DNA from 4 places in the Phreatobacter stygius genome. Region 2 is predicted to be linked to each of the others. Evidence: predicted binding sites of a transcription regulator. Region 2 holds the regulator's gene; each other region holds the start of a gene.
The links. The regulator PhoB, encoded in region 2, activates phosphate uptake and scavenging genes when phosphate is short. The targets are predictions, from matches to a motif close to TGTCATNNANCTGTCAT.
Positions count from the first base shown of each region.

Region 1: the regulator PhoB is predicted to act here: its motif matches at 4,864-4,880, upstream of pstS (phosphate ABC transporter substrate-binding protein PstS).
Region 3: the regulator PhoB is predicted to act here: its motif matches at 6,692-6,708, upstream of olsB (l-ornithine N(alpha)-acyltransferase).
Region 4: the regulator PhoB is predicted to act here: its motif matches at 5,007-5,023, upstream of ugpB (sn-glycerol-3-phosphate ABC transporter substrate-binding protein UgpB).

Region 1 covers NZ_CP039690.1:6,647,225-6,654,916, reverse strand. The annotation lists gene E8M01_RS31500 (VOC family protein) at 1-200, shown strand, start outside; gene phoU (phosphate signaling complex protein PhoU) at 213-926, opposite strand; gene pstB (phosphate ABC transporter ATP-binding protein PstB) at 989-1,807, opposite strand; gene pstA (phosphate ABC transporter permease PstA) at 1,811-2,659, opposite strand; gene pstC (phosphate ABC transporter permease subunit PstC) at 2,668-3,573, opposite strand; gene pstS (phosphate ABC transporter substrate-binding protein PstS) at 3,744-4,802, opposite strand; gene E8M01_RS31470 (ABC transporter substrate-binding protein) at 5,420-6,715, opposite strand; gene E8M01_RS31465 (ABC transporter substrate-binding protein) at 6,795-7,692, opposite strand, start outside.
Region 2 covers NZ_CP039690.1:1,184,354-1,192,045, forward strand. The annotation lists gene E8M01_RS05510 (ABC-F family ATP-binding cassette domain-containing protein) at 1-407, shown strand, start outside; gene E8M01_RS05515 (bile acid:sodium symporter family protein) at 530-1,438, shown strand; gene E8M01_RS05520 (NAD-dependent epimerase/dehydratase family protein) at 1,435-2,376, shown strand; gene E8M01_RS05525 (flavin-containing monooxygenase) at 2,373-3,650, shown strand; gene phoB (phosphate regulon transcriptional regulator PhoB) at 3,681-4,382, opposite strand; gene phoU (phosphate signaling complex protein PhoU) at 4,401-5,108, opposite strand; gene E8M01_RS05540 (ATP-binding protein) at 5,275-6,630, opposite strand; gene E8M01_RS05545 (TIGR02186 family protein) at 6,801-7,577, opposite strand; gene E8M01_RS05550 (sulfite exporter TauE/SafE family protein) at 7,562-7,692, opposite strand, start outside.
Region 3 covers NZ_CP039690.1:1,937,341-1,945,032, forward strand. The annotation lists gene trmFO (methylenetetrahydrofolate--tRNA-(uracil(54)-C(5))-methyltransferase (FADH(2)-oxidizing) TrmFO) at 1-590, opposite strand, end outside; gene clpB (ATP-dependent chaperone ClpB) at 756-3,359, opposite strand; gene E8M01_RS08895 (MOSC domain-containing protein) at 3,611-4,372, shown strand; gene E8M01_RS08900 (BaiN/RdsA family NAD(P)/FAD-dependent oxidoreductase) at 4,429-5,607, shown strand; gene olsB (l-ornithine N(alpha)-acyltransferase) at 5,629-6,495, opposite strand; gene E8M01_RS08910 (hypothetical protein) at 6,808-7,068, opposite strand; gene E8M01_RS08915 (phosphomannomutase/phosphoglucomutase) at 7,172-7,692, opposite strand, start outside.
Region 4 covers NZ_CP039690.1:3,142,558-3,150,249, forward strand. The annotation lists gene E8M01_RS14620 (extracellular solute-binding protein) at 1-676, opposite strand, end outside; gene E8M01_RS14625 (FxsA family protein) at 863-1,333, shown strand; gene secB (protein-export chaperone SecB) at 1,458-1,940, shown strand; gene E8M01_RS14635 (class I SAM-dependent methyltransferase) at 2,077-2,724, shown strand; gene rsfS (ribosome silencing factor) at 2,857-3,228, shown strand; gene rlmH (23S rRNA (pseudouridine(1915)-N(3))-methyltransferase RlmH) at 3,256-3,732, shown strand; gene E8M01_RS14650 (MFS transporter) at 3,821-4,939, shown strand; gene ugpB (sn-glycerol-3-phosphate ABC transporter substrate-binding protein UgpB) at 5,103-6,422, shown strand; gene ugpA (sn-glycerol-3-phosphate ABC transporter permease UgpA) at 6,481-7,362, shown strand; gene ugpE (sn-glycerol-3-phosphate ABC transporter permease UgpE) at 7,362-7,692, shown strand, end outside.

The DNA.
Region 1 (7,692 bases), 1.9 Mb from region 2:
TGCAGCCGCCCGGGCCCGGCTTCCACCTGGCCTTCGCGGCGCCGGGGCGCGACGCGGTGGACCGGTTTCATGCCGCGGCGCTGGCGCATGGCGGCGCGGACCACGGCGCGCCCGGCCTCAGGCTCAACTATAGCCCGACCTATTATGCGGCCTTCGTGATCGATCCTGATGGCTACAAGCTCGAGGCGGTCTTCCAATAAGGCGCGCCGGCATCAGCCGGCGACGACTTCCGGCTCGCCGATCGCGTCGCGCCGATCCGGCTGCGGCTCGTCCAGCAATGCGCCGGTCGCGGCATAATGCACGGATTCGGCAATGTTCGAGACGTGATCGCCGATCCGCTCGAGATTTTTGGCGACAAAGACCAGCTGGGTGCAGGCGGTGATGTTGCGCGGGTCTTCCATCATATAGGTCAGGACGCCGCGAAACACCGAGGTATAGAGGTCGTCGACGGCATCGTCGGAGGTCCAGATCGCCACCGCCTTGTCGGGATCATGGGCATCGAAGGCCGAGAGCACCTCTTCCAGCCGCTCGACCACCAGCGCCGACAGGCCTTCGAGGCCGGAGATCAGCGGATGCGGCACCGGCACGTCGCCGAGCGCCACGACACGCTTGGCGATGTTGTTGGCGAGATCGCCGATCCGCTCCAGGTCATTGGAAATGCGCAGGGCGCAGACCACTTCGCGCAGGTCGAAGGCCACCGGCTGGCGCCGGGCGATGACCAGGATGCCGGATTCCTCGATTTCGCGCTGCAAGGCATCGATCTGGCGTTCGAGCGTGCCGACCTGACGGGCCAGATCGGGCGAGCGCTGGCCGAGCGCAGCGATCGCGATCGTGGTGCTCTGCCGGGCGAGCGTTCCCATCTCCTCGATGCTGTGGGCCAGGCTCTTCAGTTCGGTATCGAACGCGGTGACGATATGGTCCTTCATGGGCGTCGCTCGGTTCCACTTATCTGCTTGCAGGGCTCGCTTTAAGGCAGATCCCGGCAGGATCAGCCGAACCGGCCGGTCACGTAGTCGAGGGTTTCGCGCTTCTTCGGATTGACGAAGATGTCGTTGGTCGGTCCCTGCTCGATCAGTTCGCCGAGCAGGAAGAAGGCCGTGACGTCGGAGCAGCGGGCGGCCTGCTGCATGTTGTGCGTGACGATCACGATGGTGAACTCGCGCTTCAATTCGTCGATCAGCTCCTCGATGCGCGAGGTCGAGATCGGGTCGAGCGCCGAGGTCGGCTCGTCGAGCAGGATGACGTCGGGCTTCACCGCAATGGTGCGGGCGATGCACAGGCGCTGCTGCTGGCCGCCGGACAGGCCGAGCGCCGAGGATTTCAGGCGGTCCTTGACCTCGTCCCAGATCGCCGCCTTGCGCAGCGCCCATTCGACCCGTTCGTCGAGGTCCTCGCGGGACAGCCGCTCATGCAGCTTAATGCCGAACACGATGTTGTCGTAGATGGTCATCGGGAACGGCGTCGGCTTCTGGAACACCATGCCGATCTTCGCCCGGGTCATCGCCGCCGGGGTCTTCTTGTCGATGATGTTCTCGCCATCGACCAGGATCGCGCCCTCGGCGCGCTGGCCGGGATAGAGCTCGAACATGCGGTTGATGACGCGCAGCAAGGTGGACTTGCCGCAACCCGACGGGCCGATCATCGCGGTGACGCGCCGGTCGAGCATGTCGAAATTGATGTTCTTCAGGGCCTGCGACTGGCCATAAAAGAAATTGAGGTTCTTGACGCTGACACGGGCCGGCACGCCCTCGAGCGACGAGACGGTGCGGGCCTTGTTGATCAGCGTGTCCGAGACGGCGACGGTCATGGCTTATTTCCTCTGTCCGAGGGCGATGATGAGACGCGAGGTGATGTTGAGCGCGAGCACGCCAAGCGTGATGATCAGTGCGCCGGCCCAGGCCAGCGCGATCGATGACGGATCGGCGCTCAGCGTCAGGTTGAAGATCTGCACCGGCAAGGTCGCCATGGGCGAATTGAGATTGGCGGTGAATTGCGGATTGCCGAAGGCGGTGAACAGCAGCGGCGCGGTCTCGCCGGCCGCGCGGGCGATGGCGAGCAACAGGCCGGTCAGGATGCCGGCCCGGGCGGCTTTCCACTGGACCGACGACACGACGGTCCAATGCGAGGCGCCGAGTGCGAAGGCGGCCTCGCGCAGCTGGGTCGGCACCAGGCGCAGCATGTCCTCGGTGGCGCGCAGCACCACCGGCAGGATGATGATCGCCAGGGCAATGACGCCCGCCCAGCCGGAGAACCGCCCCATGGGGATGACGATCAGCGTGTAGACGAACAGGCCGATCAGGATCGACGGTGCCGACAGCAGCACGTCGTTGACGAAGCGGATGGCCTCGGCGATCCAGGAACCCTTGCCCTGTTCGGCGAGATAGGTGCCGGCCAGCACGCCGATCGGGGTGGCGATGACAGTGGCGATGCCGACCTGCAGGAGCGAGCCGACAATGGCGTTCATCAGGCCCTGCGGCCGGCCGAAGGCGTCATTGGTGAAGGTCGACAATCCCATGGCCGAGAGGCCGTTGTAGAGCAGCGTCCAGATGATCCAGAACAGCAGCACCAGGGCGATCACGGCGAAGGTGGTCGAAATGCCCTTGACGACCTTGTCGGTGGCGAGGCGCCGGTTCATGCGACCAGTCGATAGCGTGGTCATGATGATCCTCAGTCCAGACGGCTGCGCACGAGCCAGCGCGAGATCGCCAGCACGATGAAGGAGATGACGAACAGCGCGAAGCCGAGCTGCAGGAGCGAATAGAGCTTCAGGCTGCCGGACTGGGCCTCGCCGAACTCGTTGGCGATCACCGAGGCGATCGACGAGCCCGGGGCGAAGATCGACGTGCTGATGCGGTTGGCGTTGCCGATGACGAAGGTCACCGCCATGGTTTCGCCGAGCGCCCGGCCAAGCCCGAGCATGCCGGCTCCGACCATGGCGGTGCGGCCATAGGGCACGCGCACGTTGCGGAACACTTCCCAGGTCGTGGCGCCGATGCCATAGGCGGATTCGGCCAGCATGGCCGGCACGGATTCCAGCGTCTCGACGAACATGGCGGTGATGAAGGGCAGGATCATCAGCGCCAGGATGATGCCGGCGGTGAACACGCTGAACTGCTGCGGCGGGCCGGCGAAGACCTCGCCGACAACCGGCAGCCAGGACAGCAAGGCAACCAGCGGCGCCTGGATATAGGCGGCGATCAAGGGGGCGACGACGAGCGCGCCCCACATGCCGTAGATGATCGAGGGGACGGCCGCGAGCAGCTGGATGGTCACGCCGATCGGCTTGCGCAGGGCCTGCGGGCAGACTTCGGTGAGGAAGAAGGCAATGCCGAAGGACACCGGAACCGCCACCACCACGGCAATGACCGCGGTCACCAGGGTGCCGAACAGCATGGATGCCGCGCCGAAGCGCTCGGTCACCGGGTTCCAGATGGCGGTGGTGTAGAAGGCGACGCCGAAGTGGCGCAGCGCCGGCCAGCCATCATAGGCCAGCATGGCGATCATCGCGCCGAGGATCAAGAGAACCAGCGCGCCGGAGGCCCAGAGCAGGGCGTGGAAGACGGCGTCGGCCATCTGGCCGCGGCGGATGGTGCGCGCCAGGCTCGAACTTCGGTCACTTGCTAGCGAAGGCTCGGCGACAGTTGTCACGGATGGGTCTCACAAGCTCGATCGGGATTGGATGGCTGCGACTGTCGGAACAACCGTGCCTGCGCCGTTGAGCGCAGGCACGGGATTTGGACGGCTTACTGGGACGGCCCGGTCCAGACCGGCTGGCCCTGGGCGTTGTGGACATTGGCCCAGGCTGCCTTGACGCGGGTGACGACGGCGGCCGGGAGCGGGATGTAATGCAGACGCTCGGCGATCTGGCCGCCCTGCTGGGCGAACGACCAGGAGAAGAAGTCGAGCGCCGCCTTGGCGCGGGCGGCGTCACGCGGGTCGCGCGGGAACAGGATGTAGGTCGGGCTGACGATCGGCCAGCTCTGGGCGCCCGGCTTGTTGATCATCGAGGCGGCGAGGTCGCGGGCGTTTTCCCAATCCGCGGCCGCGGCTGCGGCCTGGAAGTTCGGGGTGGTCGGCTCGACGAACTGGCCGGCGACGTTCTGCAGCTGGGTGGTGGTCAGGCTGTTCTCGGCGGCGAAGGCATATTCGACATAACCAATGGCGCCCTTGGTGTTGCGCACCGCGCCAGCCACGCCGTCATTGCCGCGGGCACCGGCACCGGTCCGCCACTGCACCGAGGTGGCGGCGCTGACTTCGGCTTTCCACTTGGCGCTGGCTTCCGACAGGTAGCTGGTGGTCACGAAGGTGGTGCCCGACGCGTCCGAGCGATAGATCGGCTGGATCGCCAGGCTCGGCAGGGTGACGCCCGGATTGATCGCCAGGATGCGCGGGTCGTTCCAGGTCTTGATGGTGCCGAGATAGATGTCGGCGACGATTTCGCCGGTCAGCTTCAGCTGGTTCTTGTTGACGCCGTCGAGATTGACGATGAACACCACCGCGCCGATCACCGCCGGGAACTGGACCAGCTTCTGCTGGGTCAGGCGGTCGGTGGGAACCGGCGCGTCGGAGGCGCCGAAATCGACCGTGCGGTTCTGGATCTGGTTGATGCCGCCGCCGGAGCCGATGGCCTGGTAGTTGAGCGTGTTGTTGGTCGCCTGCTTGTAGGCGGCGGCCCAGGCGGCATAGACCGGGGCGGGGAAGGTGGCGCCAGCGCCAGTGAACTCGACGCCCTGCGCAGCGGCCGGCTGAGCGAAGAGTGTTGCAGCGGCCAGAACCGCCGCAGCTGAAATCCGCTTGAACATTGTGGGTACCTCGAGTGTCGAAAGATTGAGCGATCTGCTCGCACACGTCTGGCGACACTCGATGACAGGTGTGTGACGATCGTGACAAAAGCCGCAAATGGCGAATAGCGAGGGGCGAATAGCGTATGGGGAATAGGCAAGCGCGGCCTGATGAAGCGGGCTGCGCGAACCCTCGCCCGCGCCTTCGCGGGAGAGGGTGGCCGCGGAGCGGCCGGGTGAGGGTGGTTGCGTCGGCCCGCGCCGTGCATTCCCGCTGGAAATGACGGGCCGGCCCTCTTCAGACCCTCACCCGCCGGCTCCGCCGGCACCCTCGCCCGCGCCTTCGCGGGAGAGGGTGGCCGCGAAGCGGCCGGATGAGGGTGGTTGCGTCGATGCGCGCCGTGCATTCCCCCTGGAAATGATGGGCCGGCCCTCTTCAGACCCTCACCCGGCGCCTGACGGCGCCACCCTCTCCCGCAAGCGGGAGAGGGTTTACGCGCAGCGCTCGCCCGCCTGGCGGCGCCACCCTCTCCCGCAAGCGGGAGAGGGTTTACGCGCAGCGCTCGCCCGCCAAATGACGCGGCCGGAGCCATGACAGCTCCGGCCGGACCAACGATCGGGCAGGGCCCGATGTGCGATCACGCCCGCGGAATGAGCCGGCCGACCTCACGCGCCATGTCGCGCAGCACCTCTTCGGGGCTCGCCTTCTGTTCGGCGATGCGGGCGAGGTTGTCGACCATGATCTGGGTCACCCTGACCGAGTTCTGGCCCGGGAAGGCGTACCACGGGATCATCAGGTGGACCTGCCTGGTCGCCGCCTGGAACAGCGGATTGGCCCGGTAGAACTCGCCGAGATAACCGGGATCGTCGATGGCGAGCTGGTTGCACGGGACATAGCCGGTGTTGCGCGCCATGATCGAGGTGCCCTCGGCGGAGGAGGCGAATTTCATGAACTCCCAGGCGGCGGCCTGGCGGGCCGGATCCTTGGCGGTCAACATCACGCCGGCGCCGCCGGTCGGCAGGCGCCCCTTGACCGGATCGATCACCGGCAAGGTGGTGGTCTTCAGTTCGAAATTCCTGCCGACCATGCCGGAGACCTGGCGGACCTGGGCGGTGGTGCGGAACATGGTGCCGAGCTTGCCGGCACCGAAAGCCTGGAGATCGGCGGTCGCGGTGGCGGAAGCGCCGAAATTCGGCATCTTGCCTTCCTTCACCATGCGGTCGAGCAGTTTCAGGGCGGCGAGACCCTCGGGGCCGTCGAAGGCGACCTTGGTTTCGTCCACCGTCAGCATGCGGCCGCCATGGCCGTAGAGCAGGGCGGAGAACATCCAGTCGTCGCCCGGCCAGCGAAAGAACATGCCCTCATTGCCGTCGCCGAGCGCGTTGATCCTGGCCGACAGCTTGATCACGTCGTCCCAATTGGTCGGGAACTCCGCGGCGTTCTGGCCAACCCGCTTCAGGAGATCGGCATTGAGATAGCTGATCGGATTGGAGGTGGCGAAAGCGAGCCCGCATTGCACGCCGCCATGGAAGCCGAGGCCCAGCAGCGGATCGGAATAACCGAGCTTCTTCACATCGCCTTCGCGCTCCAGGAAGGGTTTCAGATTGGCGGCGATGCCGCGCTCGGAGAACAGCCGAAGCCGGTTCAGGCCCTGGAACGAGACATCGGGCAGGCCACCGGTGGTCGCCTGGCGCAGGATCAGCTGGGCGCCGTCCTCATAGGTCGGGGTCGGATTGACATAGGTGACCTTCACCTTGTCGCTCTTCTTGTTGAACGCTTCGGCGAGCGTCTCCTGGGCCTCCTTGAAGATCGGCGGCATGGAATAATGCGCGACGACCTCGATGGTCTGGGCGCGCGCGACATGCGGCATGGCAAGGGTCGCCGCGCCGGCCATCAGGCCGAGCGCCGAGCGGCGGTTATGAAGATTGGACATCACGTCCTCCAGAGGGGTCGATCAAGGCAAGGGTCCGCTTAGGGCCGCCCCACCGGCCCTGGCGGCAAGGCAAAAGCGGTCAGGCGCGCGCCAGAAGACGCCGGGTTTCGCGCGCGATATCGGTCAGCACCTGTTCCGGCGCCGCCTTCTGCTCGACCACGCGGGCGAGATTGTCGACGAAGGCCTGGCCGATGCGCACGCCGTTGGCGCCCGGAAAGGCATACCAGGGCAGGCTCAGCGGCAATTGCCTGGTGGCCGGCAGGAAGAGCGGGTTGGTCCGGTAGAAGTCGGCGAGATAGGCCGGGTCGTCGACCGCGATCTGGTTGCACGGCACATAGCCGGTGGCCTTGGCCATGATGGCCGTGCCTTCGGCGCTGGTGGAGAATTTCAGGAACGTCCAGGCGGCCTCGCGCCTGGCCGGGTCGCGCGCCAGAATCATGCCGCAGGACCCGCCGGTGGCGAGCCGCCCCTGCGCCGCGCCGGGGATCGGCACGGTTGCGGTGAGCAGTTCGAAATTGCCGGCGACGCCCGAGATCATGCCACGCAGCGCCGCGGTCGAGCGCATCATGATGCCGAGCTTGCCGGCGAAAAAGGCCTGTTGCGCCGCCCCCGAGGTGAAGCCGGACATGCCGCCTTGTTTGACCATGCGATCGATGAGGCGCGTGGCGGAAAGCCCTTCCGGTCCATCGAACGCGATCTCGCGTTCGTCCACCGACATCATCCTGCCGCCGTGGGAATAGAGCAGCGACGACCACATCCATTCCTGGCCCGGCATCCAGTCGATGTAGAAACCGTCGACGCCGCTGCCGACATCCTTGATCGCGCGGGCAAGCGGCAGGATCGCGTCCCAGCTGGCGCCGAGGGCTAAGGGATCCGCGCCGGCACGCCGGACGAGATCGGCATTGATATAGAGAATGGTGTTCGACATGGCGTAGGGCAGGCCGACCTGCGCCTCGCCAACCCGGCCCTGGCCAAGG
Region 2 (7,692 bases):
CCGTCCTGGTCAGCGAAGGCGAAGGCCGCTGGCTCGAATATGCCGGCGGCTATTCCGACATGGTCGCCCAGCGCGGTGCGGGCGTGACTGCCCGGACAGCCGAGAAACAGGCCAAGCGCGCCGCCGAACCGCAGGCGCCGCGCAGCGACAACGGCCGCGATGCGGCCAGGCGCAAACTGTCGTTTCGCGAGAAACACGACCTGGAAAGCCTGCCCGGCCGGATGGAGGCGATCGGCCGCGACATCGCCAAGCTGCAGGCGATCCTCGCCGACCACGGCCTGTTCAGCCGCGACCGGAGCGCCTTCGACAAGGCCTCCGCCGCGCTCGCCAAGGCCCAGGGCGAGCTGCACCGCGCCGAGGAGCGCTGGCTGGAGCTGGAGCTCCTGAAGGAAAGCCTGGACGCCTGAGGACAGTCTCGAGCCGTTTCGCCGGCTTGTAGCCCGCTTACGATCTTGCGATGCTCGCTCCCGCAGCGGTTGAAACCGGGCCGTCAAATGCCCGGCAAAGGGACGTCGGGACAGGGGGAAGCATGGGGGTCGACAGCGTCCTGATCCAGATCAATCCGACGGGTCAGTTGATCCTCAACCTCATCCTGGCGCTGATCATGTTCGGCGTCGCGCTTGAACTGCGCCTGAGAGACTTCGTCGACGTCTTTTCGCGGCCGCTGGCACCGGTCACCGGACTTGTCGCCCAGATCCTGATTCTGCCGGCCGTGACCTTCGCGATCACCATGATCCTGCAACCCCAACCGAGCATCGCGCTCGGCATGATCATCGTCGCGGCCTGCCCGGGCGGCAATATCTCCAACCTGATGACCCATCTGGCGCGCGGCAACACGGCGCTGTCGATCTCGATGACGGGCATCTCCAACATGCTGGCGGTGGTGACGACGCCGCTCAACATCCTGTTCTGGGCCAGCCTCAATCCGGCGACATCGGCGCTCCTGCGCCAGGTCAGCATCGAACCGGCGTCGTTCCTCGGCACCACTGCCCTGCTGCTCGGCCTGCCGCTGATCGCCGGCATGGCCACCGTGCATTTTTGGCCAAAGCTCGCCGACCGGCTCCGCCGGCCGTTTCAGATCGCCTCCTTTGTCTTCCTTATCGGTTTCATCATCGCGGCGACCGCCAGCAATGGCCGTTATTTCCTCACCTTCGTCAGCGACATCATTCCCCTGGTGATTCTGCACAACGCCATCGCGGTCGGGATCGGCTGGCTGGCGGCGCGGTTCTGGCGGCTCAGCGACTACGACACTCGCGCGATGGCGATCGAGGTGAGCATGCACAATTCGGGTCTGGGGCTGGCCCTCATCCTCAACCAGTTCGACGCGCTGGGCGGGGCCGCCCTGATCGCCGCCGGCTGGGGCGTCTGGCACATCGTCTCGGGCTGGGCGCTGGCGGTCTACTGGACGCGGCGTGACAGGAAGGCAGCGGCCGAATGAACGCGGGCATCCTGGTGACCGGGGCCGCCGGTTTCATCGGCCAGGCCCTGGTCCGGCAACTGGCTGCCGGCGACGAACCGGTCTTCGGCCTGGATATTCGTGCCGCGACGCAGCCGGTTCCCGGTGTCCGTTATGAAAAGGCCGACATTCGCGACCGGGCGCTGGTTGGCCTCGTGGCGCGCCTCAAGCCGCGTGTGGTCGTGCATCTCGCCTCGGTCGTCGCCGCCGGCGGCGATGCCGAACAGGACTATGCCATCGATGTCATCGGCACCGGCCATGTCGTCGAAGCCTGCCTTGCCGCCGGCGTGACGCGCCTGGTGGTCACATCCAGCGGCGCTGCCTATGGCTACCATGCCGACAATGCCCAGCCGCTGACCGAGACCGATCCGCTACGCGGCAACGAGGACTTCCCCTATTCGCGCCACAAAAGGCTGGTGGAAAACCTGCTCGCCGAAGCGCGCGCGGCCCATCCGGCACTGGAGCAGGTGGTGTTCCGCCCCTGCACCGTGCTGGGGCCAGGCGTCAGCAACCAGATCACCGCCATTTTCGAGCGGCCGGTGGTCATCGGCCTTGCCGGCAGCGCGGCGCCGTTCAGCCTGGTCAGCGAAACCGACGTGGTGGCGGCGCTGGCCCGCGCCGCCGCACCGGCAAGCCTGCCCGGCATCTACAATCTCGCCGGCGACGGCACGCTGTCGCTCGCCGAGATTGCCGGGCGCATCGGCAAGCCCTATCTGCCGCTGCCGCCAGCCCTGCTGCGTGGCGTCCTGTGGTTCGCCAACCGGCTGAAACTGACCCCACTCGGCCCGGCCCAGGTGAATTTCCTGCAATACCGGCCGGTGCTGGCCAATGACCGCCTGAAGACCGGCTTCGGTTATGTGCCGGCCCTGTCGGCGGCGGAGGCCTTTGACCGCTATTGGCGTGCGAGGCCGGCATCATGACCTTCCTCGTCATCGGCGCGGGACCGGCCGGGCTTGCCACCGCCCGGGTGTTCAAGGCGGCCGGCCTGCCCTTCGAGGTGGTCGAGCGGCATGCCGATATCGGCGGCCAGTGGCTCTATGGCGCGCCATCGAGCGGGGTCTATGCCTCGACCCACCTGATCTCGTCGAAAACCACCACGGCCTTTGCCGACTATCCGATGCCGGAAGACTGGCCGGCCTATCCACATCACGCTCAGGTTCTCGATTATCTCAAGAATTTCACCCGCCATTTCGGCCTCTACCCGTCGATCCGTTTCAACCGGGCGGTGACCCGGCTGACCCGGCAGGAGGATGGCTGGCGGGCGAGCTTCGACGACGGCACGAGCCTCGACTACCAGGGCGTGGTCATTGCCAATGGTCATCTCACCGATCCCGAACTGCCGCAGATCCCCGGCAGCTTTTCCGGCGAGCTGATGCATTCCAAGACCTACAAGAACGCCGCGATCTTCAGCGGCAAGCGCGTGCTGATCGTCGGCATGGGCAATACCGGCTGCGACATCGCGGTCGATGCCGTTCATCGCGCCTCGAAAGTCTTGTGGTCGGTGCGCAGCGGCAATCATTTCGCCCCGAAATTCCTCCGCGGCAAGCCGGCGGACGAGGCCAATCACAAGGCGAAACTTGTGCTGCCGCGCCGGCTTCGCTCGATCCTGCACGAGGCGGTGCTGCGGTTTGTTGTCGGCTCACCGGAAGATTTCGGGCTGCCGCGCCCGGCGCACCGGCTTTACGATCGCACCCCGGTGGTCAATTCGCTGGTGCTGCAGCACCTCGGCCAGGGCGACATCGCCGTCCGGCCGCCGATCGAGGAGCTCGACGGCAACCGTGTCATCTTCACCGACGGCCAGACCGACGAGGTCGATCTCGTGCTGCTGGCCACCGGCTATCGGATCACCTTCCCGTTCCTGGACGAGGCCGGGCTGATACGCGAACTGAACTGGAAGGCGCCGGCGCCGCACCTGCACCTGAACATCTTCCCGCCCACCGATAACAACCTGTTCGTCGTCGGCATGATCGAAGGCGCGGGCATCGGCTGGCCCGGGCGCGACCTGCAGGCGAAGATCGTCGCGGCCTATCTGGCGGCCCGCAAGGACGCACCCGACAAGGCCCAGTCCTTCCGCCGGGAGATCAAGCGCCATTGCGCCGCGCCCCGCCCTCGGGATGCCGGCCCCCATGGCATCTTCATCGATTTTGTCGATTACAAGCGCGTGCTCGGCAAGGGGATCGAGCGGTTGAGCTGACCTCTTTCGGCCGCCCGACGGCGGCCGGCCTCAGGCCGCGCCGGCGAAACGCTCGTTGAACGCATAACCGGAGCCGCGCACGGTGCGAATCGGGTCGGCCTCGCGGCCACGCTTCACCGCCTTGCGCAGGCGTCCGATATGGACGTCGACAGTGCGCTCGTCGATATAAACGTCGCGGCCCCAGACGCCGTCGAGCAATTGCTCACGGGTATAGACGCGCCCCGGCGACTGCATGAGGAATTCCAGCAGGCGGAACTCGGTCGGGCCCAGCGTGATCTCGCGGCCCGAGCGGTGTACCCGGCGCGTCTCGCGGTCGAGTTCGATATCACCTGACTTCAGCAGGCTCGACAGATGCTCGGGCTTGGCCCGGCGGAGCAGCGCCCGGATCCGCGCCAGAAGCTCGGGCACCGAGAACGGCTTCACCACATAGTCGTCGGCGCCGGTGGCAAGCCCGCGCACGCGCTCGCCTTCCTCGCCGCGTGCGGTGAGCATGATCACCGGCAGGCGCTCGGTCTCGGCGCGCAGCCGGATGCGCCGGCAGAGCTCGATGCCCGACAGCCCCGGCAGCATCCAGTCGAGCAGCATCAGATCGGGGACCGCCTCGCGCAGACGCACCTCGGCCTCGTCGCCGCGCATCACCGTTTCGACGCGGTAGCCTTCGGCTTCGAGATTGTAGCGGAGGAGAACGGTGATCGGCTCTTCGTCCTCGACCACCATGATGCGTGCGATCATGAGAAAATCCTTCGCAGGTTAAGTTCCGGCCGCGACGATCGTCGTGGTGTCGAGCTTCGGCCGCTCTTCGGCGAGCGTCGTGCCATTGACCACGTAGTAGATCGTCTCGGCGATATTGGTGGCGTGGTCACCGATGCGCTCAAGGTTCTTGGCGCAGAACAGGAGATGCGTGCAGGCGCCAATATTGCGCGGGTCCTCGAGCATGTAGGTCAAGAGCTCGCGGAACAACGAATTGTAGAGGGCATCGATATCGCCGTCGGATTTCCACACTTCCAGGGCGGCCGCGACGTCGCGCTGCGAAAACGCGTCGAGCACTTCCTTGATCCGCTCGAGCGCGAGCCGGGCCATGGCGTCGAAACCACCGGTCACCTTGGGCAACGGCAACGAGCCGTTGATGGCGATGACCCGCTTGGCGATGTTCTTGGCGAGATCGGCAATGCGCTCCAGGTCGGCGGCGATGCGCAGGGCGCCGACAATCTCGCGCAGGTCGATCGCCATCGGCTGGCGCCTGGCGATCACCAGGATGCCGACCTCCTCGATCTCGCGCTGCATGGCGTCGATGGTCGGATCGGCGGCGCGCACCGTCGAGGCAAGCGCGACATCGCCGCGGATCAGCGCATCGATGGCGCCAACGATCTGTTTCTCGGTGAGTCCGCCCATTTCGGCGACGCGCTGCGCCAAGCCCTTCAGCTCGTTCTCGAATGCGCTGACGATGTGCTCGGTCATGCAGGTCTCCTGGGTGGGGCTGGCAAAGGGGGCTTTTCCCTACCCTGATATGACGACGGTTCTATGCTTGGGACGTGACACATCAATGACGATGAATCACACAATGCTTCAATTGCTTAGATGAGATGCGACAAGACCGCCGGCAAGCACCCGATGGCCGACTCGGCTATTCCGCCGCGGGCGGCACGCGGCGGGCCGGCATTTCGGCGACCGGCGCCTCGCCTTGTTCGGCCGCCGCCGCGGCGGCGGTCTCCAGGCGAACCGTGAAGGTCGCGCCGTCGCGTCCCTCGCTTTCGATCGCCAGGCGGCCACGATGGCGCTTGACGATATGTTTGACCAGCGCCAGGCCAAGGCCGGTGCCGCCCTTCTCGCGGCTCGACGCCACATCGACGCGATAGAAGCGTTCGGTCAGGCGCGGCAGATGTTCGGCCGGGATGCCCGGCCCGTGGTCGCGCACCGCGACCACCGCCTCGTCGCGCCGCTTGCCGCGCGGCTCGCGCTTCAGCGTGATCTCCACCGTCTTGCCCTCGGCGCCATATTTGATGGCGTTCTGGACCAGGTTCTCAAACAGCCGGAACAGCTCGTCCTGGTCGCCCGAGACCACCAGCGAAGGTTCGGCCGCCTCCACGCCGACGCTGACGCCGAGCGTTTGGGCATAAGGGCCGAGGCTGTCGCGCACCTGGCCGAGCAGCGGCACCAGGTCGATCAGCGCCACCGGCCGGACATGTTCGTTCAATTCGACCCGCGACAGCGACAGGAGGTCGTCGATCAGCCGTGCCATGCGATTGGCCTGGGCCAGCATGATCGCCAGGAACCGCTCGCGCGCCGCCGGATCGTTTTTCGCCGGCCCCTGGATGGTCTCGACGAAACCCACGACGGAGGCGAGCGGCGTCCTGAGCTCATGGCTCGCATTGGCGACGAAATCGGCGCGCAGACGCTCCAGCCGGCGCTCTTCGGTCAGGTCGCGCAGCGAGACCAGCACGAAATCGGGGCTGGCTTCCTCACGTGCCCTCACCGTCAGCGCGACCGGGGCGGCCTCGACCCGGAACCACCGGTTGACCGGCACCCGCTCGGTATAGTCGATCTCCTGGCTGGCATTGGTGGCGAGCGCCCGGCGCACCGCCTCGACCACCTCGGGCGTGCGCAGCGCCAGCGTCAGCGGTTCGCCGCGTTTCAGGCCGGGGACCAGATCGGTCGCCCGGGCATTGTGGCTGCGAACGATGAGCTTCGGATCGATCAGCATGGCCGGCGCCGGCAGGGCCGCGATCAGCCCTTCGATGGTCAGGTCGGTCAGCCGGGCGGCGCGGCGCGCCAGTTGTTCCGGATCCGGCGGAAGCGGCGCCACGCTGCGCCGGCGCACGATCAGCGCCGCGGCGGTCATCACCGCGACCGCTCCGATGGCATAAGGCCATTCGACCTTGCGCCAGGCGATCAGGACCGTGGCGACGAGGAAGGCCACGACCAGCAGCAGGGTGCGCCCTTGCCAGCCCTGTAGTCGCGGCGGTTCCAATTCGTCGTCCATGACTGTGTCCTAGAGCATTTTTGCGCGCGACGGAGCCCGGTTCGCACCAAGATTACGACGAAACGGGGCAATGAACGCCTCTTCGTTTCGACGAAACGACAGGACGTTCAGCGGCGAGCAAAGGTGACTGGCACGCCGATGCGACGGTTCGATGACATGGACGGTCGGCTTCAGTCGCGCCGGAACACGACGCTCGCCGCCCAGCCGGTGAACAGCGCCATGGCAGCGGCCGCCATGCCATAGATCAGCCCGTTGTCGCGGGCGGCATTGGCGACAAAGGCCTCGAAACCGGTCTTGGTCACTTCGAAATTGGTATTCTCGCGCGCCAGGATCACGCCGCCCGACATCAGGTAGATATCGACCTCGAAGGCGCCGACCGGCGTGTTGGAAACCACCGGAATGGTGGCGCGGAACAGGGTCGGCGTCAGGAAGGTGACGCCGGTCGGGTTCTCGCGAAACAGGCCGCGCGCCTGGTTGATCCTGAGGAAGGCTTCGCGAAAGGTCACGGTGCCTTCCGGATTGGTGCCCGGACGCGATGTCTGCAGCGCGATGCCCTGCAGGCCGATCTGCTGGCGCCGGCGCACGTCGAGATCGGCGAGCGCCTCGGCCGGCTTGTTCGACAACAATGTGTAGGAGGTCGGCACCTCGACGAATTCACGCGCGTCGGTGTTCATCCAGATCCCGAACACCCGGTCCTTCCGGCGCGTGATGATCTTGGCCCTCGGCCCGCGCACCACCACCGCCATGTCATAACCGCCCGATCGAGCGACGGTCTGGCTGTCACGCTCGATCGAGCCGAACAGCACGATTTCCGAGCCGACGAAATTGGACGTGATCTGCAACCGATGGGTCGAGAGCGAGGTGATCAGTGCCTCGGCCCGTGCGGCCGGGACGGCGGCGATCAAGGCGACGAGCGTCAGCACCAGCCGGATCATCTGACCACCCATTCCATGATCGTATTGGAAAAGGGGTCATCCGGCTTGAGCACCAGATCGACGAAGAAGCGGATGCCGACGGCGAGCACCACAAGGCCCAGCATCAGGCGCAGTTCCTCGCCTTTCA
Region 3 (7,692 bases), 750 kb from region 2:
GCGCCGGTGCCGCCGGGACCGGGCTTGTCGTAGCGCGACTGGAACCAGGCGATGTCCATGTTGACCGTCTCGAAATGGACGATCGGCGCGATGGCGTCGAAGAAGGCGAGCGCGGTCTCACCGGTGATCGCCCGGATGCCCTCGGCCAGCGCCGGTGAGGTCAAGGGACCGGTGGCGATGATCACATTGTCCCAGTCGGCGGGCGGCAGGCCAGCCACCTCCTCGCGTGCGATCGTCACCAAGGGATGGGCCTCCAATGCCGCTGTCACCCCTTGGCTGAAACCGTCGCGGTCGACCGCCAGCGCCCCGCCCGCCGGCACCTGATGGGCATCGCCCATGCGCATGATGAGCGAGCCCATGCGCCGCATCTCCGCATGCAACAGGCCGACCGCATTGTTTTCGGCATCATCCGAGCGGAACGAGTTCGAGCAGACCAGCTCGGCCAGGCCTTCGGTCTTGTGCGCATCGGTCTCGCGCACCGGGCGCATCTCATGAATGACCACCGGCACGCCGGCGGAGGCGATCTGCCAGGCGGCTTCGGACCCGGCGAGGCCGCCGCCAATGATGCGGATGGGGGAAAAACTTGTCATGCCCGGCGTTTTAGGCGCCATGGAGCCGGCCGGCAAGGACAACCCGGCAAGCCCAGCGCCACCGCGGCGTTCATGCGGGTCCCCCCGGAACCTCCGGCGCAAAAAAACAAAGGCCTCCCGAAGGAGGCCCCTGTCGATCTGCGGATGGAGCTCAAGCGCGGCGGGTCATTCCGCCGCCAGCGCCTGCGCCTTGGTCTCGAAGAACAAGCGGTCGGTCCCCGCCGTCACCGTGACCTTGTCGCCGTCCTTGATCTCGCCGCCGAGGATCTTTTCGGCCAGCGGATCCTGCAGCCATTTCTGGATCACCCGCTTCAACGGACGCGCGCCATAGGCCGGGTCGTAGCCCTTATCGGCGAGCCAGACCTTGGCCTTGCCGTCCATGTCGAGCAGGATCTTGCGCTCGTCCAAGAGCTTCTGCAGGCGCTTCAGCTGGATGTCGACGATCGCCGTCATCTGCTCGCGCTTCAGCCGGCCGAACAGGATGATCTCGTCGACCCGGTTGAGGAATTCGGGGCGGAAATGGCCGCGCACGATGGCCATGACGGCCTCGCGCACCTGATCCACCTCCTCGCCCTCGTTCTGCATGACCAAGAGTTCGGAGCCGAGATTGGAGGTCATGATGATGAGCACGTTGCGGAAATCGACCGTCCGCCCCTGCCCGTCGGTCAGCCGCCCGTCGTCGAGCACCTGCAGCAGCACGTTGAAGACATCCGGATGGGCCTTCTCGATCTCGTCGAACAGCACGACCTGATAGGGCCGGCGCCGGACCGCTTCGGTCAAGGCGCCGCCCTCGTCATAACCGACATAGCCGGGAGGCGCACCAATGAGCCGGCTCACCGAATGCTTCTCCATATATTCCGACATGTCGAGGCGGACCATGGCGGTCTCGTCGTCGAACAGGAATTCGGCGAGCGCCTTGGTCAGCTCGGTCTTGCCGACGCCGGTGGGTCCTAGGAACATGAACGAGCCGATCGGCCGGTTCGGGTCCTGCAGGCCGGCCCGCGCGCGGCGCACCGCGGTCGAGACCGCTTTCACCGCCTCGCCCTGGCCGACCACCCGCCTGGCGATTTCATCCTCCATGCGCAACAGCTTGTCGCGCTCGCCCTCGAGCATCCGGTCGACCGGCACGCCGGTCCAGCGCGAGACAACCTGCGCGACGTGGTCGGCGGTGACCGCCTCCTCGACCATGGCGCTGGCATTGGCGCTCGCCTGTTCGGTCTCGGTCAGCTTCTTCTCGAGCTCGGGAATGACGCCGTAGGACAGTTCGCCGGCCTTGGCCCAGTCGCCCTTGCGCTGCGCATTGGCCAGCGCGTTGCGCGCCTCGTCCAGCCGCTTCTTGATATCGGCGGCGGCACCCAGCTTGTCCTTCTCCGCCTTCCAGCGCGACGTCAGCGCATCGCTTTCTTCCTCGAGGCTGGCGAGTTCTTTCTCCAGCCGCTTCAGCCGGTCCTTGGACGCCGCATCGGTCTCCTTCTTCAGGGCCTCCTGCTCGATCTTCAGCTGGATCACGCGCCGGTCGATCTCGTCCAGCTCCTCGGGCTTGGAATCGACCTGCATGCGCAGGCGGGCCGAGGCCTCGTCGACCAGGTCGATCGCCTTGTCCGGCAGGAACCGGTCGGTAATGTAGCGGTTCGACAGGGTCGCCGCCGCGACGATCGCCGAGTCGGTGATCCTGACCTGGTGATGCTGTTCGTATTTCTCCTTCAGGCCGCGCAGGATCGAGATCGTGTCTTCGACCGACGGTTCGGGGATGAACACCGGCTGGAACCGGCGGGCAAGGGCTGCGTCCTTCTCGACGTGCTTGCGATATTCGTCGAGCGTGGTCGCGCCGATGCAATGCAGCTCGCCGCGCGCCAGCGCCGGCTTCAGCAGGTTGGAGGCGTCCATCGCGCCATCCGCCTTGCCGGCACCGACCAGGGTGTGCATCTCGTCGATGAACAGCACGATGCCGCCGTCGGACGAGGTCACCTCCTGCAGCACGGCCTTCAGGCGCTCTTCGAATTCACCGCGATATTTGGCGCCGGCGATCAGCGAGCCCATGTCGAGCGACAGGATCGCCTTGTCCTTCAGGCTCTCCGGCACGTCGCCGTCGACGACGCGCAGCGCCAGGCCTTCGACGATGGCGGTCTTGCCGACACCCGGTTCGCCGATCAGCACCGGATTGTTCTTGGTCCGGCGCGACAGCACCTGGATGGTGCGGCGGATCTCCTCGTCGCGGCCGATCACCGGGTCGAGCTTGCCCTCGCGGGCCGCCGCCGTCAGGTCGCGGGCATATTTCTTCAGGGCATCATAGGCGTTCTCAGCCGAGGCCGAGTCGGCGGTGCGGCCCTTGCGCAGGGTCTCGATCGCCTTGTTGAGCGCCTGCGGGGTGACACCTGCCGCTGCCAGCGCCTTGCCGGCCTCGGTGTCCTTTTCCAATGCCAGCGCCAGCAACAGGCGCTCGACCGTGACGAAGCTGTCACCGGCCTTGTCGGCGGCCTTTTCTGCAACGTCGAAGACGCGCGCGATGCCGGGGGCGAGATAGAGCTGGCCAGCGCCGGCGCCCTGCACCTTGGGAATTTTCTTCAGCGCCTCTTCCGTCCGCTGCAGCGCGACCTGCGGCTGGCCGCCGCCCTGGCGGATCAAGCCGGCGGACAGGCCCTCGGGATCATCGAGCAGAACCTTCAGGAGGTGCTCGGGCGCGAATTGCTGATGGCCTTCGCGGGTTGCAAGCATCTGCGCCGACTGCACGAAACCGCGGGCGCGCTCGGTATATTTTTCAAAGTTCATATGGTCTCTCCTTTGACCGATCCCGCCGTCTCGGATGAGCCCGGAGGAAACGTCCGACCGAATGAGTGTCCCGGCCCCGAAGCGACCGGCAGGCCCGATATGGGGAGGCAGGTTTCAGAGCGGAAGAGGCTTCGGTCACCGCCGCGTGATCCCGGCGGCAGCTCCGCAATCATGAGTGACGGGCTGGCGGCTTGACCGCGCCGGCGCCTTGCGTCACGTCAAGGCCGCCGACAATCCGCCCAGGACATGCCATGACCGCCCGCATCGCCGCCCTTTATCGCTACCCCGTGAAGGGGCTTTCGGCGGAACCGCTGATCGAAGCCGAGCTCGCCACCGCCGGCCATTTTCCCGGCGACAGGCTGTTCGCCATCGAGAACGGCCCGTCCGGCTTCGATCCGGCGGCGCCGGAACACCAGCCCAAGACCAAGTTCCTGGTGCTCGCCCGACAGGCGGCGCTGGCCAGGCTGAAGACCCATTACGACGAGGCGACCGGCGAACTGGCGATCGCAGCCGACGGCGCCGAAGCCGTCCGGGCCGATCTCGCGACGGCGGAGGGCCGCACCGCGATCGAGACGTTCTTCAAGACGTTCCTGGCCAAGGAGCTCGCCGGCGACCCGAAAGTGCTGACCGCGCCGATCGGCTTCCGCTTCATGGATTCGCGCTCCGGTTTTGCCTCGATCATCAATCTGGCAACCGTCCGGGCACTGGAAAAGGTCACCGGCATGGAGCTCGATCCGATCCGCTTCCGCGCCAATATCTACATTGACGGCCTGCCGGCCTTTGCCGAATTTGATTGGGTCGACAAGGCCGTCAGCGTCGGCGCAACCTTGCTGCATGGCATCAAGCGCACCGAACGTTGCGCTGCCACCACGGTCAATCCGAAGACCGCCATCCGCGACGTGATGATCCCGGCGGTGCTGATGCGCACCTATGGACATGCCGATTGCGGCATCTATGTCAGCGTCAGCGCCGGCGGCCGGATCGCGATCGGCGATGCCGTGGCGGCGCACTAGGTGCGGCTGGACCGCCGGTCGCCGGATCGGGCGGGACAGTGAGCAAGAGGCCGTCAGTGGAACAGTATGATGTGGTGGTGGTCGGTGCTGGCGCCGCCGGCATGATGTGCGCCATCGAGGCGGGAAAACGCGGCCGCTCCGTCCTGATCATCGATCATGCCGCCGCTCCCGGCGAGAAGATCCGCATCTCCGGCGGCGGCCGGTGCAATTTCACCAATATCCATACCAGCCCGCGCCAGTTCATCTCGCAGAACCCGCGGTTCTGCATTTCGGCGCTCAGCCGCTACACCCAACGTGATTTCATCGCCTGGATCGACCGGTCAGGCATCGCCTATCACGAGAAGACGCTCGGCCAGCTGTTCTGCGACGGTTCGGCGCGCGAGATCATCGATCTCCTGACCACCGAGATGGACCGGCACCATGTCGATCTCAGCCTGAACACCGTGGTCACCGATGTCGCCAGGAGCGCCGGCGGCTTTGATCTGAGGCTGAGCCACGGCGCCGTGCGCTGCGCCGCGCTGGTGGTGGCGAGCGGCGGCAAATCCATCCCCAAGATGGGCGCCACCGGCTTCGGTTATGAACTGGCCGCCCGGTTCGGCCTGAACCTGGTCGAGACCCGCCCGGCGCTGGTGCCGCTGACCTTTCAGCCCGACGTGCTGGAACGCCTGAAACCGCTTGCCGGCGTCGCGGTCGACGCGATCGTCAGCCATGGCAAGACGCGCTTCGAGGAGGCGATGCTGTTCACCCATCGGGGTTTGAGCGGCCCGGCGATCCTGCAGATCTCGTCGTTCTGGCGCGAAGGCGACGAGATCACCGTCGCCATGTTGCCTGGGCTCAACCTGCTCGACACCTTGCGCGCCGCGCGCGCCAGCAACGGCCGGCAGGCGCTGCAGACCGTGCTGGCGGCCCATCTGCCGAAGCGCCTCGCCCAGCTGCTGGTCGAGGAACAGGCGATCCAGGGCAATCTCGCCGACCTCTCCGACAAGGTGCTGGCCCGGGTCGATGCCGCGGTGAACGCCTGGCGCGTCCGCCCCAACGGCTCGGAAGGTTATCGGACCGCGGAGGTGACGCTCGGCGGCGTCGATACCCGCGATCTCGATTCGCGAACCATGGAGGCCAAGGCGGTTCCGGGGCTCTATTTCATCGGCGAGGTCGTCGACGTCACCGGCTGGCTCGGCGGTTATAACTTCCAGTGGGCCTGGTCGTCGGGCTGGAGCGCCGGGCAGGTGGTATGACCCCTGACCGGCAGCCCCGCATCATGCGGCGTGACGCTCGCCGGTCGGGCCGAAATGACCAATATAGCGGGGGCTGATCGCCGATACCGGCAGCACGATCAGCACATCGGTGGTGCCGAACTGATGGTCGACCACGGCGCCGTCGCCGACATGCGCGCCGAGCCGGAGATAACCCTTGATCAGCGGCGGCAGGGCATGCAGCGCGCGCTTCACGTCGAGTGCATCCTTGGACAGGCGCCCCATGCCGACATAACGCGACGGCAAGGCGCGCGCCGCCCATTCCTCGGGCGCGGCGGCGTGATGGTGCAGGAATGACAGTTCCAGCGACAGGGCCTTCGGATCGGTGCCGTCGAGGCTGGCGCAGCCGAACATCGCATCGATGCGATGGCGCAGCACATAGGTCCAGATGCCGTGCCAGAGCAGTTCCACCGTGCGCTTGTTGCGATAGGCCGGCTTGACGCAGGAGCGGCCGAGCTCGAGGAAGCGCAAGCCCTTGTGGCGCTCCAGCAAGCCTGCAATGTCGAATTCGGAGGCGGTGTAGAAGCCGCCGTGGCGATTGGCGACGTCCTGGCGCAGCAGCCGGTAGGTTCCGACGATGGCCGGGCGCGGCGGCCCGAAGCGCGGCCGCTTGACCACGTCATGATCGATCACCACCAGATGGTCGCAGATGGCGTCGAAGGCGTCGATGTCGCGGCGCGCCAGCTTGGACGGACCGTCGGCGATCGCCCGCATCTCCTCGTAGAAGACCTTGAAGCGCAGTTTCTGCGCCCGGCGCACTTCCGCGGCATTGGCCGCGAGCCGTACTTCGAGCGAACCGATGCGCCCAAGCGTTTCCGGCAATTCCGCCCGGGCGTCGCGCAGGCGGATGCCGCCATAGGCGCGCACCATCGGGATGATCTTGCGGCCTTGATCGGCCCAGACGGCCGGGTCCCAGGCTCGCATCGGTGAGGCGTTACGCTTGGCAACCGGCTCGGTCATGGCCGCTGTCTCCCGACGGCATGACGACCGACTCGACCGCGTCGATTCGCCTCATGCGCGTATCGCACCTCGTCTCGCATCAAGCAGACAGGTGAATGACGAAGCTGCGACGGATCAATGACATAGACGGAAGGCGCGGGCATTTTCAAGCAAGGCAGGCGCGACATCGCGGCGCGGACAGCGCGCGGATCCCAGGCCGGACGCGCTGGACGCCTGTCCCGATTATTCGGCCGTCGACAGTGTCGCGGCGCGGCCCCGGGAGGCGCCGAGTTCGGCCATATAGGCGCTTGTGGCGACCAGCATGTTGCTCGACGCCTCGGCCAAGCTCGCCAGCACCCGCGACTTCTGCGCATTGCTCAACGGACTGCCGCGAACCGCGGCGCCGAACGACGCGATGCCGCTGGTGATCGACCGCAAGGTCTCGATTTCGACGGTATGGGTCGAGCGCTTGATGTCGTCGGTGACGGACGTCGTTTCGGTCATGCCATGCCCCCCGGCCTGTTCTCTGCCGGAGCCTCACACGACATAGTTAACGTAACGTAAATAACCGGCGGGAAATTCAGCTCCCGCCGGTCTTTGTGACCGATCAGATGGTCTGATTATACTCGCCGACTTCCGGATTCTCGCGGACCACCGCGTCGACCGCCTTGAACATGTCGCGCATCCGCTTCTCCGACACCGGGCTTTCCACCACGACGACCAGTTCGGGCTTGTTCGACGAGGCGCGCACCAGCCCCCAGGTGCCGTCGGACGCGGTGACGCGCACGCCATTCACCGTGACGATGTCGACAATGGCATGGTCGGCGACGCGCTGGGCATGGTCGCGCATGTCCTGGAAGCGCTTGGTGATCCGCTCGACCACCTCATATTTGATCTCGTCGGCGCATTTCGGCGCCATGGTCGGCGTGCCCCAGGTCTTCGGCACCTCGGCATAGAGCTCGGCCATCGACTTGGTGGGGTTGCGGTCGAGCATGTCGAGCACGGCGATCGCGGTGACCACGCCGTCGTCATAACCGCGGCCGACCGGCGCGTTGAAGAAGAAGTGGCCCGACTTCTCGAAGCCGGCCAGCGCATTGAGATCGCGCACCCGCCGCTTGATGTAGGAAT
Region 4 (7,692 bases), 2.0 Mb from region 2:
GGCCCGAGCCGAGCGGCGGTTCCAGCGTCGTCTGCGAGATGTCGCGCCGGCGCCCCTGGGCATCGGTGCCTTCCCACCAATGGCGCGGCAGCACCTGCAACTGGCCGACGATCTGCGGTTTTTCCCGGTTGCCGGCACTGTCGAAGCTGAAGGTCACCTCGCGCTCGGCGGTTTTTTCCACGCGCACCACGTTGCGATAATAGAAACCCATGCGCGGGTCGTTCTTTTTCACCTGCTCCATGGTCCAGATCACGTCTTCCGGGGTGATCGGCCGGCCATCATGCCAGCGGGCGCTCGGATTGATCCGATAGGTGGCGGAGGAAAAATCATCGGGATGGCGCACGGCATCGGCGACCGCGCCATAAGCGGTGGAGATCTCGTCCGTCGCGTCCTCGAACAGCGGCATATAAAGCAGGCCGGCAATCGGCGGCGTCGCGCCGCGCGGCAGGATCTGGTTGAAACTGTCGAAGGCGCCGTCGATCGACAGGCGCGCCACGCCGCCTTTCGGCGCCTCGGGGTTGACATAACCGGTGTGCCGGAAGTCCGGCGGGTAGCGCAGCGCGCCGACCAGCGAGAGGCCGTGTCGCCAGGGCGGGGCATCCGCCGCCCGCACCTGGCCAAGGCCTGCGACCAGGCCGATGGAAAGGGCGCCGAAGGCGCGTCGGGTGGTGGGCATGGCGGTTCTCATTCCCGGCTGAAACTGGTCCGGGCTATCATAACCGGTGACGGTGCGACCGAAAGTCTGCTTGAATCTTGCGCGCCGGCACCACAGCTAAGGCGCTCGCCGGGATTTTTCTCAAAGGGGCTCATGGCCGGTGCGTGCCATAACCCTTGGGAGACATCCGGGCATAAGGGGAGTTTGATGATCCGGTTGCGCTGGCTGATCCTGGGAGTGATCGCACTTCCTTTTGTCGAATTTGCCGCCTTCTGGTGGGTCGCCGGACGTGTTGGCTTCTTCACGGCCCTGATCAGCGTCATTGCCACCTCGATGATCGGCGTGATGATCCTGAAGGGCGGTGCGCGGCTCTTGTTCACCCAGCTCGCCGCCGGCCGGGTCGTGCTGTTGAACCAGGGTGCGGCGCGCAGCGGCATGCTGACCGCCCTTGCCGGTCTGCTCCTGGCCATTCCCGGCTTCGTCACCGACCTGGCGGCCGTCGCGTTGCTGCTGCCGGCGCTCAAGGCGCTGCTGTTCGGCACGCGGGCGCTGACGCCACATGGCCCAAGCCGGACCCCGCCGCCGCCCGGCGTGGTCGATCTCGATCCGGGCGACTGGCGCGAGGAGACCGAACCGGCGCGGTCGCGCCGCCGGACCCGCCGCATCGATCGGGACTGACCGCCGTCGGATTGACCGCCGCCGGATCGAGCAGCGTTCTTGCCGGCTCCAGCCGCGCGTGCTAGCGAGCGCGCCGATCGCGCATTTTCTGCCGCCCGATGCGGCGTGAACGGAGACGACCCTGATGACCCCCAACGGCGGCAATGAAACGGAAGCCGCGCCTCAGCTCAACGTGCTGGCGCAGTATATCAAGGATCTCTCCTTCGAGAATCCCAACGCCCCGCGCTCGCTGATGCCCCAGCAGGAGCAGCCGGCGATCAATATCCAGATCAACGTCAACGCCAATCCGATGAGCGAGACGGAGTTCCAGATCGAGCTGACCATCGATGGCGATGCGCGCACCAAGGATCTGATCCTGTTCAAGTTCGAGCTGGTCTATGGCGGCATCTTCCGCATTGCCGGCGTGCCGGCCGAGGCGGTCCATCCGATCGTGCTGATCGAGTGCCCGCGCCTGCTGTTTCCCTTCGCGCGCCAGATCATCGCCAATTCGACCCGCGACGGCGGCTTCCCGCCGCTCTATCTCGACCCGGTCGATTTCGCCGCGCTCTATCGCCAGCGCATTGCCGAGAACCCGCAGGCTCCGGCCGGCCCGGCTTTGACCCAGTAAGGGCTTTGGCTCGCTAGGATTTGGCGGAGCCAGCAAGACTGGACGATCTCGTGACACGCGGAAAGCCGGGCTTCGCGCCCGGCTTTTTGCATTTTTTGAGGTAACGGCCCGATGGTGACGGCATGATGGTGACGGCATGATCTTGGATCGCGCGGCCTTCATCCGCGACAACACCCGGCTGCTCGCGGTGCCCCATGCGCCCGAGATCCGGCTGCATCTGGCAGACGAAGCGACCACGCTTTGGCAGAAGACCGAAGACGAGCTCGGTTCGATCGGCCTGCCGCCGCCGTTCTGGGCCTTTGCCTGGGCCGGTGGCCAGGCGCTGGCCCGCTATGTGCTGGATCAGCCGGCCCTCATTGCCGGCAAGTCGGTGCTCGATGTCGCGACCGGCTCCGGGCTTGTCGCCATTGCCGCCGCCAAGGCCGGTGCGTCCCGCGTCAGCGCGGTCGATATCGACGCCTTCGCCGAGGTCGCGGTGGCGCTCAATGCCGCGGCGAACGGGGTCGCGATCGAAGCCAGAACCGGCGATCCGACCGGCACCGATGACGGCTGGCAGGTGATTCTGGCCGGCGACATCTGCTATCAGCGCGACATGACGCAAGCCATGCTCGGCTGGCTCGGGCCGATCGCCGCGGCCGGCCGGACCGTATTGATCGGTGATCCCGGGCGCACCTATCTGCCGAGGGAGCGGCTTGAAAAGCTTGCCGAATATGAGGTTCCGGTGACCCGCGCGCTCGAGGATCTCGAGATCAAACGGACCGGGGTCTGGCGATTGATCGCGTGAGCCCGTCAGGCTGCGTTGTCTAATTGCCATGTTTTCGCGTATTATGAGGTTTGTGCGCCCGAGAGGCGCGAAGCAGAGAGGATCGGACCCCTGTCCACCACCAACCTGCCGGGACCGGCGAAGAGTGCGCCGCTGACCGGGACCCCCGCGACGAGCCCCGCTCCTGCCGAGGTCCTGAAAATCGTTCTCGAGACCCTTGAAGACAACAAGGCCGAGGAAATCCAGACAATCGACCTGAAGGGCAAGACTTCCATCGCCGACGCGATGGTGGTGTCGTCGGGACGTTCGCACCGTCATGTCGGCGCGCTCGCGGACTATCTGGTCCAGGCGCTGAAGGATGCCGGCGTGGTCCAGGTCCGGGTCGAAGGCGTACCCGCCTGCGACTGGGTGCTGGTGGATGCCGGCGACGTGATCATTCACGTGTTCCGCCCGGAAGTCCGCAGCTTCTACAATCTCGAGAAGATGTGGTCGGCGGCGCGTCCGGCCGAGCGGCTGGCCGGCTGAGCCCTCAGCGCTCGGGCCGGAATTCTCATGCGGCTGATCCTGGTCGCCGTCGGGCGGACGAAAGCCGGCCCGGAGACGGAACTGGCCGCGCGTTACCAAGATCGCGCGGCAAAAGCCGGCAAGGCGCTCGGATTTCGCGGCCTCGACGTGGTCACGCTCGACGAAAGCCGGGCGGCCGACGGCGCGCAGCGCAAGGCGGAGGAGGCCGGCGCCATTCGCCGCCAGCGCGTCGGCCGTCTCATCCTGCTCGACGAACGGGGAAAGAGCCTCGGCAGCGAAGCCTTCGCCGAGCGGCTCGGCCGCTGGAAGGACAAGAGCGAGGAGGCGGCGACCCTGGTCATTGGCGGTCCCGACGGTCTCGATCCGGCGCTCCACGCCGAGGCTGATCTGGTGCTCTCGTTCGGCGCCATGACCTGGCCGCACCAATTGGTGCGCGTCCTGGCGCTCGAGCAGCTCTATCGGGCCATGACGATCCTCGCCGGCCATCCCTATCACCGGGCATGACCGGCGCCACGGATCGGGAAAGATCGACAGGCCGTTCGTGAATGAACCTCGCATGACAGCCGCCGCCGGGGCAGGGCGCGCTCGCGCGATGCCTGCCTTGGCCGAGGCATCGACCCGGGCCGCCTTTTTCCTGGGGGGTTTCGGCATGGCGGCCTGGGCGCCACTGGTTCCCTTTGCCAAGGAGCGCGCCCATCTCGACGACGGTGCGCTCGGCCTGCTGCTGCTTTGCCTGGGCGCGGGTTCGCTGATCGCGATGCCGCTGGCCGGCGCCCTGGCGACCCGTCTCGGCTGCCGTGCGGTCATCTGGGCCGCCAGCCTGATGATCTGCGCGGCACTGCCATGGCTCGCCATCGGCGCAAGCCCGCTGTGGCTGGCCGCGGCGCTGCTGGTTTTTGGCGCCGGCGTCGGCGCCGTCGATGTCGCGGCCAACATCCAGGCGGTGACGGTCGAAGGGGCCGCCGGCCGCACCTTGATGTCGGGTTTCCATGGCCTCTTCAGCCTCGGCGGCATTGCCGGAGCCGGCGGCGTCAGCTTGCTGCTCTGGCTCGGAGCCTCGCCGTTATGGGCCATGCTGGTGGCCGCGGCGATCATTCTCGGCCTGATGGCGGGTTTTGGCCACGGCCTCCTGTCCCATGGCGGGGCTGACGGCGCGCCACTTTTCGTGCTTCCGCACGGCCGGGTGGTCCTGATCGGATGGCTCTGCTTCATCGTTTTCCTGGCCGAGGGCTCGATGCTCGACTGGAGCGCGGTCTTCCTGACCTCGGTGCGCGACGTCGCGCCGGCCCATGCCGGGCTCGGTTATGCGGGTTTTGCCGTCGCCATGACGCTCGGCCGGCTCAATGGCGACCGCGTCGTCCAGGCTCTGGGCGGACCGGCCGTTCTGGTCTTCGGCGGCATCTGCGCCGCATCGGGGTTCGGCCTGGCGATCCTGGTTCCTTCGTCCGCGGCGGCGCTCGCCGGCTTCACCATGGTCGGGCTCGGCGCCTCCAATGTGGTGCCGGTGCTCTATTCGGCGATCGGGCGGCAAACCGCGATGCCGCCGCCGCTCGCCGTGGCGGCGGTCACCACGGTCGGTTATGCCGGCATTCTGGCGGGCCCGGCCCTGATCGGTTTCCTGGCCCACGCGACCAGTCTGCCCTGGGCCTTCGCGGCGGTCGCGGGGCTGTTGGTGGCCGTCGCCGCCAGCGCCCGGATCGCCGGGCCTTAAGCGCCGTTGCGCGGCCGGGGAAATCTGCCGGACCGCCTCTTACTCTGTCATCGAAGCTTCACTAGAGTGTCATCTGTCCGTCGTTCGGCGGACCCAAGAACGGCACGGGTTTCGCCCGCAAAGCCGCATTGGCGCTCAGCCGCGCCCTTTGGGAGGTCTATCGATGTTGAATCGCCGTTTCATGCTGGCGGTTGCTGCCGCCGCCGCGCTCGTGTCCAGCCCCGCCTCGGCCCAGGTCGAGATCCAGTGGTGGCATGCGATGACCGGCGCCAACAACGAGGTGGTGGTCAAGCTGGCCGAGGAGTTCAACGCGTCGCAGCGCGAATTCCGGGTCGTGCCGACCTATAAGGGCTCCTATCCCGACACGATGAATGCCGGCATCGCCGCCTTCCGCGCCGGCAATGCACCGCACATCCTGCAGGTTTTCGAGGTTGGCACCGCCACCATGATGGCTGCCCGCGGCGCCATCAAGCCGGTCTACCAGTTGATGAGCGAGGCCAACGAGCCGTTCGACCCGCAAGCCTATCTGCCGGCGGTTGCCGGCTATTATTCGACCTCGCGCGGCGAGATGTTGTCCTTCCCGTTCAACTCCTCGTCCTCGGTCATGTGGTACAACAAGGACGCCTTCCGCCGCGCCGGCCTCAATCCGGATCAGCCGCCGCGCACCTGGCCTGATGTCTTCGAGGCGGCAAAAAAGCTGCGCGCAGCCGGTTACGACAAATGCGGCTTCTCGTCGGCCTGGATCACCTGGCTCAATATCGAGCAGTTCTCGCTCTGGCATAACGTGCCGCTGTCGACCCGGGCCAATGGCATTGACGGCTTCGACACCGAGCTCAGGTTCAATTCGCCGCTGCATGTCCGTCACCTGCAGAACCTGGTCGAACTGCAGCGCGACAATACCTTCAGCTATTCCGGCCGCACCAATACCGGTGAGGGCCGCTTCACCTCGGGCGAATGCCCGATCATGCTGACCTCGTCCGGCTTCTACGGCAACGTGCGCGCCAATGCGAAGTTCGAATGGGCCAACGCGGCGATGCCCTATTATCCCGACGTCGCCGGCGCGCCGCAGAACTCGACGCTGGGCGGCGCCTCGCTCTGGGTCATGGGCGGCCGGCCGGCCGCCGAATATCGTGGCGTGGCGCGCTTCTTCACCTTCCTTTCCGATGTCGACCGGCAGGCCAAGCTGCATACCGATTCCGGCTATCTGCCGATCACCCGGGCGGCTTACGCGAAAGTGAAGGCTTCGGGCTTCTACGTGCAGAACCCCTATCTCGAGACGCCGCTTCTGGAGCTGACCAACAAGGAGCCGACCGAGAATTCCCGCGGCCTGCGGCTTGGCAACATGGTGCAGCTGCGCGACGTCTGGGCCGAAGAGATCGAAGCCGCGCTGGCCGGCCAGAAGCCGGCGCAGGCCGCGCTCGACGCGGCCGTGGCGCGCGGCAACACCATGCTTCGCCAGTTCGAGCGTACCGTCACGCGCTGATCGAGGCGATGCCGGAGCGGGCTTAAGGCCCGCTCCGGAACGTGCCTTCGGGGGGATCATGGAAAAACGGGTCGTTTTCGACGGCAAGTTGCTGCCCTACATGCTGCTTCTGCCGCAGCTCGCCGTCACGCTGGTCTTCTTCTATTGGCCGGCGGGCCAGGCGGTCTGGCAGTCGTTCCTGATCCAGGATGCCTTCGGCCTATCGACGGAATTCGTCTGGCTGGAAAACTATTCCGACCTGTTGTCCAAGCCGGAATATTACAAGTCGATGGTGACGACCGCGATCTTTTCCGCCCTGGTCGCCTGCCTGTCGCTGTCGCTGTCGCTGTTCCTGGCGATCCAGGCCGACAAGCAGATCCGCGGCACCGGCGCCTACAAGGCCTTCCTGATGTGGCCTTATGCGGTTGCCCCCGCCATTGCCGGCGTGCTCTGGCTGTTCATGTTCCAGCCCTCGCTCGGCCTGATCGCCCAGGCGCTCCGCTCGCTCGGCTTCGACTGGAACCCGCTGTTGAACGGCAATCACGCCATGACGCTGGTGGTCATGGCCGCGACCTGGAAGCAGATCAGCTATAATTTCCTGTTCTTCCTGGCCGGCCTGCAGTCGATTCCGAAGAGCGTCATCGAGGCCGCCGCGATCGACGGCGCGGGGCCGATGCGCCGGTTCTGGACCATCATCTTCCCGTTATTGTCGCCGACCACCTTCTTCCTGCTGGTGGTCAACATCGTCTACGTCTTCTTCGACACGTTCGGCATCATCGACGCGACCACCAGCGGCGGCCCGGCCAAGGCCACCGAAACCCTGGTCTACAAGGTCTATTCCGACGGTCGCCTGGGCGGCGATCTCGGCGGTTCGGCGGCGCAGTCGGTGATCTTGATGATCATGGTGATCGGGCTCACCGCCATCCAGTTCCGCTATGTCGAGCGCAAGGTCCAATACTGATGGTCGAGCGCAAGCGTTTCCTGGATTTCCTGCCGCACCTGGTGCTGCTCGTCGGCATCATGATCGTGGCCTTCCCGGTCTATGTCGCCTTCGTCGCCTCGACCTGGGACGCCTCGACCATCTCCAACGGCCAGATGCCGCTGCGGCCCGGGCCCTATTTCCTGGAGAACTACTACAAGACCATTTTTGTCGGCACGGCCTCGTCGACCCGCGAGCCGGTCGGCGGCATGATGCTGAACAGCCTGGTGATGGCGCTGACCATTGCCATCGGCAAGATCATGATCTCGATCGTTTCGGCCTTCGCCGTGGTCTATTTCCGCTTTCCGTTCC